2 regions of the Cupriavidus gilardii genome follow, and region 1 is predicted to be linked to the other one. Evidence: predicted binding sites of a transcription regulator. Region 1 holds the regulator's gene; the other holds the start of a gene.

Region 1 (4,487 bases):
GCTGAACCTGTCCACCGGGCCGTGGGAAACGTTCTGGATCGGCTTCTACGCGTTCGCCACCTGGGGCAATGCCGGCTTCATGCGCGAGCAGGTCTGCAAGTACATGTGCCCGTATGCGCGGTTCCAGAGCGTGATGGTCGACAAGGACACCTATGTGGTCACCTACGACACGCGGCGCGGCGAGCCGCGCGGCTCGCGCTCGCGCAAGGCCGACCCGCGCGCGCTCGGCATCGGCGACTGCGTGGACTGCAGCATCTGCGTGCAGGTCTGCCCGACCGGCATCGACATCCGCGACGGGCTGCAGTACGAGTGCATCGGCTGCGGGGCCTGCATCGATGCCTGCAATCAGGTCATGGACAAGATGCGTTATCCGCGCGGGCTGATTCGCTACACCTCCGAGAACGCGATGCGGCGCGCGCTGTCCGCGGCCAATGCGCGCCGCCGCGTGGTCCGCCCGCGCATCGTGTTGTATGCGGTGCTGTGGCTGGCGCTGGCCGGCGGCTTCGTCTGGTCGGTGGCCGTGCGCACGCCGCTGAAGGTGGACATCATCCGCGACCGGCAGGCGCTGGCGCGCGAAGTCGACGGGCGCTGGATCGAAAACGTCTACCGGCTGCAGCTGATCAATACCACCGAGGGCGAGATGGATGTCGCCATCGCGGCGGAAAGCCCCGGTCTGCCGGGCCTGTCCGTCGAATACGAGCGCGGTGCCGGCCACCTCGCGCCCACATCGAACCGGCTGCTGCCGCTGCGGCTGCGCGTGCCGCTGGAGCAGGCCGCGTCGGGCACCCATGTGGTCGATATCGTGGTCAGCGGCTCGCCCGCAGAGTCCGGGGCCGGGCTTGCAGCCGACCGTGTGCAAGTGCGGCAGTCCACCCGCTTTTTCGTTCCCGACCAACCGTAACGAGGCATCGACATGTCCCAATGCAAACCATGGTGGAAGGAGCCGTGGCCGTGGCTGCTGATCAGTGGCCCGGCGCTGGCGATGATCGGCTGTGCGGTGACGATCTGGGTCGCGATGCAGCACGCGGACCGGCCGATCGTCGACGGCGTGGTGCGTCAGGGGCTGCTGGTCCGGCAGGCGGCGACGCCGGCGGCGGTGGCGGCTTCGGCTGCCACGCAGGACTCGCGCGACGCGGTCGATCCCCGATCGGTGGCACGGCCATGAAGGCGCGCTGGCTGATCTGGGTGCTGTGGCCCGCCTTCGTCGGCGCGGCCATGGCCTTCGTGCTGGTGTTCTCGCTGATCGATCCGCGCGATCTGCGGATCTTCGGCCGGCCACTCGAGCTGTCGCACGGCGCGGTCTATACGCTCGGCTTCGGCCTGGCGTGGGCGGTGTGCGCGCTGTCCAGCGCACTGACGGTGTGCATGCTGCCGGCGTCGATGCTGGCGCCGATGTCGTCGCCGATGTCGGCGGCCGACGAACTGGAGTAGCGCGGTGGCAATGCGGGGAACGGCTGCCGCGGGCGCCACCGCGGCCACCGCCGGGCCGGGATCAGCAGGCGGTCTTGCCCAGCAGCTGACGGATGCCGTCCATGTCGACCAGCTTCACATGGCGCTGGCGGATCTGGATCAGGCCCGCTTCGGCGAAGCGCGAGAACAGCCGGCTGACGGTCTCGAGCTTCAGGCCCAGATAGCTGCCGATTTCCTCGCGGCTCATCCGCAGCACGAACTCGGACGGCGAATAGCCGCGTGCCGACAGGCGTTCGGACAGGCTGATCAGAAAGCCGGCGAGCCGCTCCTCGGCGCGCATCGAGCCCAGCGTGATCAGCATCATCTGGTCCTGCGTGATTTCGCGGCTCATCAGCCGCATGAACTGGTGCTGCAGCGAAGGCAGCGAGGCCGACAGCGTCTGGATCTCGTTGTAGCGGACCACGCAGACCTCGGTGTCTTCGAGCGCGGTCGCGTCCGACGCATGCCGCATCTCGGTCAGTCCATCGAAACCGACCACTTCGCCGGGCAGGTGAAAGCCCGTGATCTGCGCGCGGCCGTCTTCCATCGTCACGTGCGTCTTCAGCGTGCCGAAGCGGATCGCATAGACCGCGTCCAGTGGATCGCCGAGGCGATACAGCGATTCGCCCTTGCGCACGCGCACGCGCTCCTGCACCAGCGTGTCCATCTTTTCGACGTCCTGCGCCGACATGCCGACCGGCAGGCACAGCTGTCCCAGCGAGCAGGTGGAGCAGCGGGTCGATTGGTCGTTCAGGGGAATGGCGTTCAGCAATTGGAATCCGCGCGAAGGGAGGGAGTTGCCATCGGCATGGCGATGGACGTGAAGCGTCCGGGCATTCTACCGTGCGGCATCCCGTCGAGGGGAGCGTGAGATGGCGATCGGCGTACTGGCAAGCGTGTTTCTGCTGGCACTGTTGGGCGGCGTCCACTGTGCGGCGATGTGCGGCGGCATTGCGCTGGTACTCGAGGGCAACGATGCGAGGCAAGCCGCGCCGGTGGCGCTGTACCGCAGCCGCGCGGCGTGGGTCCGCGAACTGCTGGTCCTGCATGCCGGCCGCCTGAGCGCCTATGCGGTGCTCGGCGCCTTGCTCGGCGCGGCCGGCGCGGCCGCGTGGAAGGTGCAGTATCTGCCGGTGCAGCGCGCGCTGTTCGCGGCCGGCAGCGCGAGCCTGCTGCTGGCCGGGCTGTGGGCGTTGGGCGGCGCGCGGCTGGCCGGACGCGTTCCCGGCGTCGAGGCCCTGGCACGGCGGCTTGCGGCAAGCTGGGCGCGCTGGGGCGGAAGAACCATCGCACGCAAGGAAGCCGGCGCGGCCCCGCGCGGCGCCCGGCGCCTGCTGCGCCGCTACGCCGCCGGACTGGCCTGGGGGCTGGTGCCGTGCGGCATGGTCTACGCCGCGCTCGCGCTGGCCTTGCTGGCGGGCAGCGCCGCGTCGGGCGCGCTGGTGATGCTGGCCTTCGGCCTGGGCACGCTGCCCAATCTGCTGATGCTGTCCAGCCTGTCGGCCGGCTTGCGCGTGCTGGCGCGCCGGCCGTGGGTCCGCCGCGGCATCGGCGCGGCGGTCGCACTGTTCGGTGCGGCCGGTCTCGCGCGGGCCGCGATGCTGCCCGAAACGCTGGCCGCGCACGGCTTCTGCCTGACCTTGTGACGGCGGGCCGCCGCGCGGCTGCCAAGCCCGCGGTTGCAGGCCGGCGCGGGAATGCCATACAATCGCGGGAAGCCACCGCGACCGGGCCGCTTTCGCGCAGGTGTCGTGGTCGCCCGGTCGCGCTTGATCCAGGCGTCTGTCAAGGCACTCATGGGTATCCATACCCATCTCCCTCCCCGCACTGTCCGGCTAGAACATCCGATGTCGACATCGGCCAAGAATACCGGCCAGCGGCGTGGCAGCGAGGGGCCCGACAGGCTGCACGCCAGGCCATGACCAAGTTGTCTCGCATTCCGGACGGTCGCGGCTGTCCGGGCGTGTCGGCCGCAACAGGGGAGACGGCGCGACACGCTGGTCCTTCCGCCGACCGATATCGGGAGACGGGCGGACGATCTTCTGCCGGAACGGACCGGCAATCGATGCACCGATGAGAAGCGCGCGGACCCGATGCGGCAAGCATCCCGGTCGGCTGCGCGATGAATGGCGGCAGGCGTCCCTGAAGCGGAACGCGCGCCGCTGAATCGACCAATCTCCAGCGCGTCCGGGTGTCACGGACGCAGATGCAAAGACAGGCCGCACACCACAACATGAATACCCAAGAGGCGAAAATCGTCCTCGAGACGGCGCTGATCTGCGCGCAGGAGCCGCTGCGCGTCGCCGATCTGCGCCGCTTGTTCGCCGACGACGTCGGCGCCGACACGATCCGTGTTCTGCTGGAGGAGCTGCGCAAGGACTGGGAGCCGCGCGGGGTCGAACTGGTGGCGCTGGCGAGCGGCTGGCGCTTCCAGAGCCGTCCGGCGATGCGCGAATACCTGGACCGGCTCAATCCCGAGAAGCCGCCCAAATATTCGCGCGCGGTGATGGAAACGCTGGCCATCATCGCCTATCGCCAGCCGGTCACACGCGGCGATATCGAGGAAATCCGCGGCGTCACGGTCAGCACCGAGGTCATCAAGAAGCTCGAGGATCGCAGCTGGATCGAGGTGATCGGCCATCGCGACGTGCCCGGCAAGCCGGCGCTGTACGCGACCACCAAGACGTTCCTCGACGACCTCGGGCTGCGTACGCTGGATGAATTGCCGCCGCTGGAGGATCCGCAGGCGCAGGTCCAGGAAGCGCTGCTGAATCAGGGCGCGATCGACTTCGACGAGGTCGCCACGGCGGCCGGCGCCGATGAGGAAACCTTCGCCGCGGCGCCGGAAGGGGTGGCACAGGCGGATGGCGTCGATGCTGCCGCGGCCGCTGCGGTAGATGAGGTCGATGTTGCGGAACAGGCAGACGAGATGCCGCCGCAGGCCGATACCGACGAACCGGCCGAACCGGAAATACCTGCCGAATCCGCGGAGATGCGCGCCGCGGCGGCCGCCGAAGATACCGGCGACGCTGCCGCGG
Region 2 (4,487 bases), 890 kb from region 1:
CCACGACGGTCGCACACAGCACGCCGAACGCGCCCTTGACCGCCTTGGGCTTTTCGGTCTCGTCGAGCTTGTCGGGGATCAGCATCCATGCGCCCATCGCGATGAAGCCGAGGCCGAGGATCCAGCGCAGCAGCGCCGGGCCGACCATTTGCGTGATCCAGCCGCCGAGCGCGCCGGCCAGGCCATGGTTGACAAGCGTCGCGATCAGGATGCCGAGGATGATGGGGATGGGCTTGCGGTAGCGCGCAGCGAGAATCAGCGACAGCAGTTGGGTCTTGTCGCCCATTTCCGCGAGGGCGACGATACCGGTCGAGACGAGCAGGGATTCCATTCGTTGTTATCGGAGCAGCGGGCCGGACGCATCGCGAGATGCCAATGACGTGCGTTTTCCCCGGCCCAGCCGAAAAACGACGTCATCGGTCTCGCCAGGCCCTGGAACAGGCATTGCACCGTTCCGGAAGCTGCGCACGCCATAACCGCAAGCGGTCAAGTCTGTTGACGTACGCCCCTGTCGCATGGCTCGGTGCCGAGCGGCAGGGCGGCTACTCCCCAATGGGAAGCGCGATTATAGCCAGTCTGCGAGGCGGTCGTCCATACCGGCACCGATCTCCGCTGCGTCCGACCGCGCTCGCTACGCCGGCACCGGCGACGGCGCGGTGGTGCGGCGGCCGCGGAAATCGGTCCAGCACAGCGCCTGGAAGTCGTACAGCTTGCAGCGGCGCGCGGTATCGAAGTACCAGCGCCACGAGAAGTTCTGCACCACGATGCGGCCGGGCAGCGCGCGCTCCAGCAGCGCCTGCGCGCGCTTGAGCCGGTACAGCGGCACGCTCATGTCGACGTGGTGGGCCGTGTGTTCCATGATGTGGTGCAGCAGCGTGCCGACGCCATGGCGAAAGCGCAGATGGACCGTGGTCGAGACGAAGGGCTGGGCCCGCGTCCACATCGCCTTGCTGTCGTACCAGGCCACGCTTTCATGGGTATGGTGGACATACAGCACGAAGCCGACCGTCGCATTCCAGACCAGGAAGGGCACGCCGAAACCGGCGGCCACCAGCAGCGCGACCGACTGCTGCGTCGCCATGGCCAGCCAGACCAGCGTGCCGATCCACAGCGCCGCGAAGGCGGCCACCAGCAGGCAGTCGGCCAGGAAGATCCGGCGGCGTGTCGCCATCTGCCGCCGGCTGGGGAAGAACAGCTTCAGCCACCAGATCTCGATCAGGTAATACAGCCCGGCGCCCAGGCCGTTGCGGTACAGCCGCTCCAGCGCGCGCCGCCACCAGGGCAGCGACGCGTATTCCTGCATCGAGTACGGGGCCCAGACGAAATCGAAGCCCTTCAGGTTGGTGTAGCCGTGATGGACGACGTTATGGCCGACTTCCCACAGGCTGTACGGCGTCAGCGACGGCAGGAAGGCGATCCGGCCCAGCCATTTGTTCAGGCCGCGGCGCGGCGTCAGGCTCTGGTGGCAGGCATCGTGGCCGAGGATGAACAGGCGCGCGATCAGCACGCCGGCCAGTACGCCGAGGGCAATCTTCGCGAGCCAGTGCGATGCCATCACCAGGGCGGCGAGGGCCGCGACAAACAGCGACGCGTCGAGCGCGAACAGCAGCAGCGCGCGCGGCGTGCTGCGGTCGGACAGCGGAATCAGCCAGCTGCGGATGACCTTGCGGGGTGGCAGCGCAGCGTCGGGCGACAGCGGTTCGGGTGGAACGCCGGATGGAACGGCATCGGCGGGTGCAACGGGTGTGGTCATATCGGGATCGGCATTGTCGAATGGCGCGGGCCAGCGTAATGCAGATCGATGGCGAGGACCTTGACCGGGGTCAAGCAAGGCGCAAGCCGCTGGGTCGTCGCGTGCGCGGGGACGACGGGCATGTTCGCGAATCGTCGTCGTCCCCGCAAAGGCGGGGACCCGGTGTCTTCAGACGCACCGCCGTACCGGCTACACCGTGGCCGTTCAGGCCCGCTCGCCCATCACGTACACGCTGTCGATCACCCGATCGTCACCCAGCATCGCGAACGCGAACAGCTGCTCTTCGAGCGTTTCCGAGCGCGCGCTGCGGCGTGCCAGCAGCGGCGTGGCCTCCGGGTCGAGCACGATGAAGTCGGCCTCGTTGCCCGGCGCGAAGCTGCCGACGCGGTCGCCCCAGCCCAGCGCGTCGGCCGGCGCGCGCGTGGCCAGGTAGAACATCCGCAGCGCGGTCAGATGGTAGCCGCCCATCCGCGCGACCTTGTGCGCCGCGTTCATCGTGCGCAGCATCGAGAACGAGGTGCCGCCGCCGACGTCGGTGGCCAGCGTCAGATTGAGCCGATGTGCGTCCGACTGGTGGAAGTCGTAGAGGCCGCTGCCGAGGAACAGGTTCGAGGTCGGGCAGTGCGCCACGGCGGCGCCGGTATCGGCGAGCCGGCGGCGATCGTCGTCGTCGAGGTGGATCGCATGGCCGTAGAACGCCCCCGGCCGCAGCAGCCCGTATCGATCGTAGACGTCCAGATAGCTGCGCGCCTGCGGGAACAGCTCGGCGACCCATTTGACCTCGTCGCGGTTCTCCGCCACGTGAGTCTGGATCAGCGCATCGGGGTAGGCGCGCGCCAGCTCGCCGCAGGCCGCCAGCTGGGCCTCGGTCGAGGTCGGCGCGAAGCGCGGCGTGATCGCATAGGACAGGCGTCCCTTGCCATGCCAGCGCGACAGCAGATCGGCAGATTCGCGCGCGCCGGACTCGGCGGTGTCGCGCAGGAAGTCGGGGCAGTGGCGGTCCATCAGCACCTTGCCGGTCGCCAGCCGCAGATTGCGGCGATGGCTCTCGGCGAACAGCGCGTCGGCCGAGGCGGCATGGACGGTGCTCCAGACCAGCGCGCTGGTGGTGCCGTTGCGCAGCAGCTCGTCGGCGAAGAAGGCGGCCACGCCGGCCGCGTACTCGGGCTCGGCGAAGCGGCGCTCCTCGGGGAAGGTATAGGTGTCGAGCCAGTGCAGCAGGCCCGGCGACGGCGACGCGATCATGTCGGTCTGCGGATAGTGCACGTGCGTATCGATAAAGCCCGGCACGATCAGCTTGCCGCGATGGTCGATCACCTCGGTGCCCGGGGCGACCGATGGCGCCAGCTCGGCATAGGGGCCCGCGGCCACGATGCGGCCGTCGTCGACCAGCAGCACACCGTCTTCCCAATACTGATACGCGTCATCATGGAATTGCGGGTCGCGCAGGAAATGCAGCACGCGGCCACGGATGGCGCGAAGGGTACCGGTAGGGGAAGAGGGGCTGGTGGTCTGGTTCATGGTCGTGGGGTTGGGAAAGGCCGGCGGGGGGCGCCGGCCGATGTTGCGCCGGTCAGGGCGGCAACGGCATCAAGCCGTCGCCGCGCTTGCCGGCTTCGTGGGGCTGGCCGCCTGCCAGAAGCGGTCGACCTCGGTCAGGTATTCGGCCTTCAGCGCCGGCGGCAGGAAGCTGGCCTCGAAACTGTTGCGGGCAAGCCGGTGCGCGTCGGCGGCATCGAGCGGCAGCGCGTCGAAGGTGGCCTCCCAGTTGGCGTTCATATAGCCGCCGAAATAGGCCGGGTCGTCCGAGTGGATCGTCACCGCGACGCCGGCGTCGAGCAGCTTCTTCAGCGAGTGGTCGCGCAGGTCGGGATAGACCTTGAGCTTCTGGTTCGACAGCGGGCACACGGTCAGCGCGATGCGTTCGCGCGCCAGCCGCTCGACCAGTGCCGGATCGTCGATCGCGCGCACGCCGTGGTCGATGCGCTCGACGTGCAGGATGTCGAGCGCGTCGCGGACATAGTCGGCCGGCCCTTCCTCGCCGGCATGAGCGACGCGATGCAGGCCCAGCTCTTTCGCACGGGCAAACACCCGCGCGAACTTCTCGGGCGGATTGCCGCGCTCCGACGAGTCGAGACCGACGCCGATGAAGCGGTCGCGATAGGGCAGCGCGGCCTCGAGCGTGGCGAACGCGTCTTCCTCCGACAGATGCCGCAGGAAGCAGAGGATCATGCTGCTGGAGAAGTCGTACTGCGTGCGGGCCTGAGCCAGGGCATCGGCGATGCCGTCGATCACGATCTCGATGTCCACGCCGCGCGCGGTATGCGTCTGCGGATCGAAGAAGATTTCCGCGTGACGCACGTTGTCGGCGACCGCGCGCTCGACGTACGCCATCGTCATGTCGAAGAAGTCCTCCTCGGTCAGCAGCACGCTGGCGCCCGCATAGTAGATGTCGAGGAACGATTGCAGATCGGTAAACGCATAGGCGGCGCGCAGCGCCTCGACGCTGGGGTAGGGCAGCTTGACCTGGTTGCGCTGCGCGAGCCGGAAGATCAGCTCGGGTTCGAGCGTCCCTTCGATGTGCACATGCAGTTCGGCCTTGGGAGTGCGGCGGATGCGGTCCGCGAGCGCGGCGTCGAGCGTCATGGGGAATCCTTTTTTCTGTGCCGGCATGCTGTCCGTGTTCGAACAGTGTGCCGGCGCGGTTACCGGTGGGCGGGGCTTTCGCTGCCGC

The links. The regulator FNR, encoded in region 1, switches genes on or off when oxygen is low (the NO sensors DNR and NnrR bind a similar motif). The targets are predictions, from matches to a motif close to TTGATNNNNATCAA.
Region 2: the regulator FNR is predicted to act here: its motif matches at 1,814-1,827, upstream of FOB47_RS14675 (fatty acid desaturase).

Annotation. Positions count from the first base shown of each region.
Region 1 covers NZ_CP054626.1:1,865,291-1,869,777, reverse strand. Annotated here, with positions in the region: gene ccoG (cytochrome c oxidase accessory protein CcoG) at 1-901, shown strand, start outside; gene FOB47_RS18690 (FixH family protein) at 914-1,165, shown strand; gene FOB47_RS18685 (hypothetical protein) at 1,162-1,431, shown strand; gene fnr (fumarate/nitrate reduction transcriptional regulator Fnr) at 1,493-2,140, opposite strand; gene FOB47_RS18675 (sulfite exporter TauE/SafE family protein) at 2,322-3,095, shown strand; gene scpB (SMC-Scp complex subunit ScpB) at 3,683-4,487, shown strand, end outside.
Region 2 covers NZ_CP054626.1:978,994-983,480, forward strand. Annotated here, with positions in the region: gene FOB47_RS14670 (TMEM165/GDT1 family protein) at 1-331, opposite strand, end outside; yybP-ykoY riboswitch at 388-563, opposite strand; gene FOB47_RS14675 (fatty acid desaturase) at 632-1,753, opposite strand; gene guaD (guanine deaminase) at 1,958-3,274, opposite strand; gene FOB47_RS14685 (adenosine deaminase) at 3,344-4,399, opposite strand; gene xdhC (xanthine dehydrogenase accessory protein XdhC) at 4,459-4,487, opposite strand, start outside.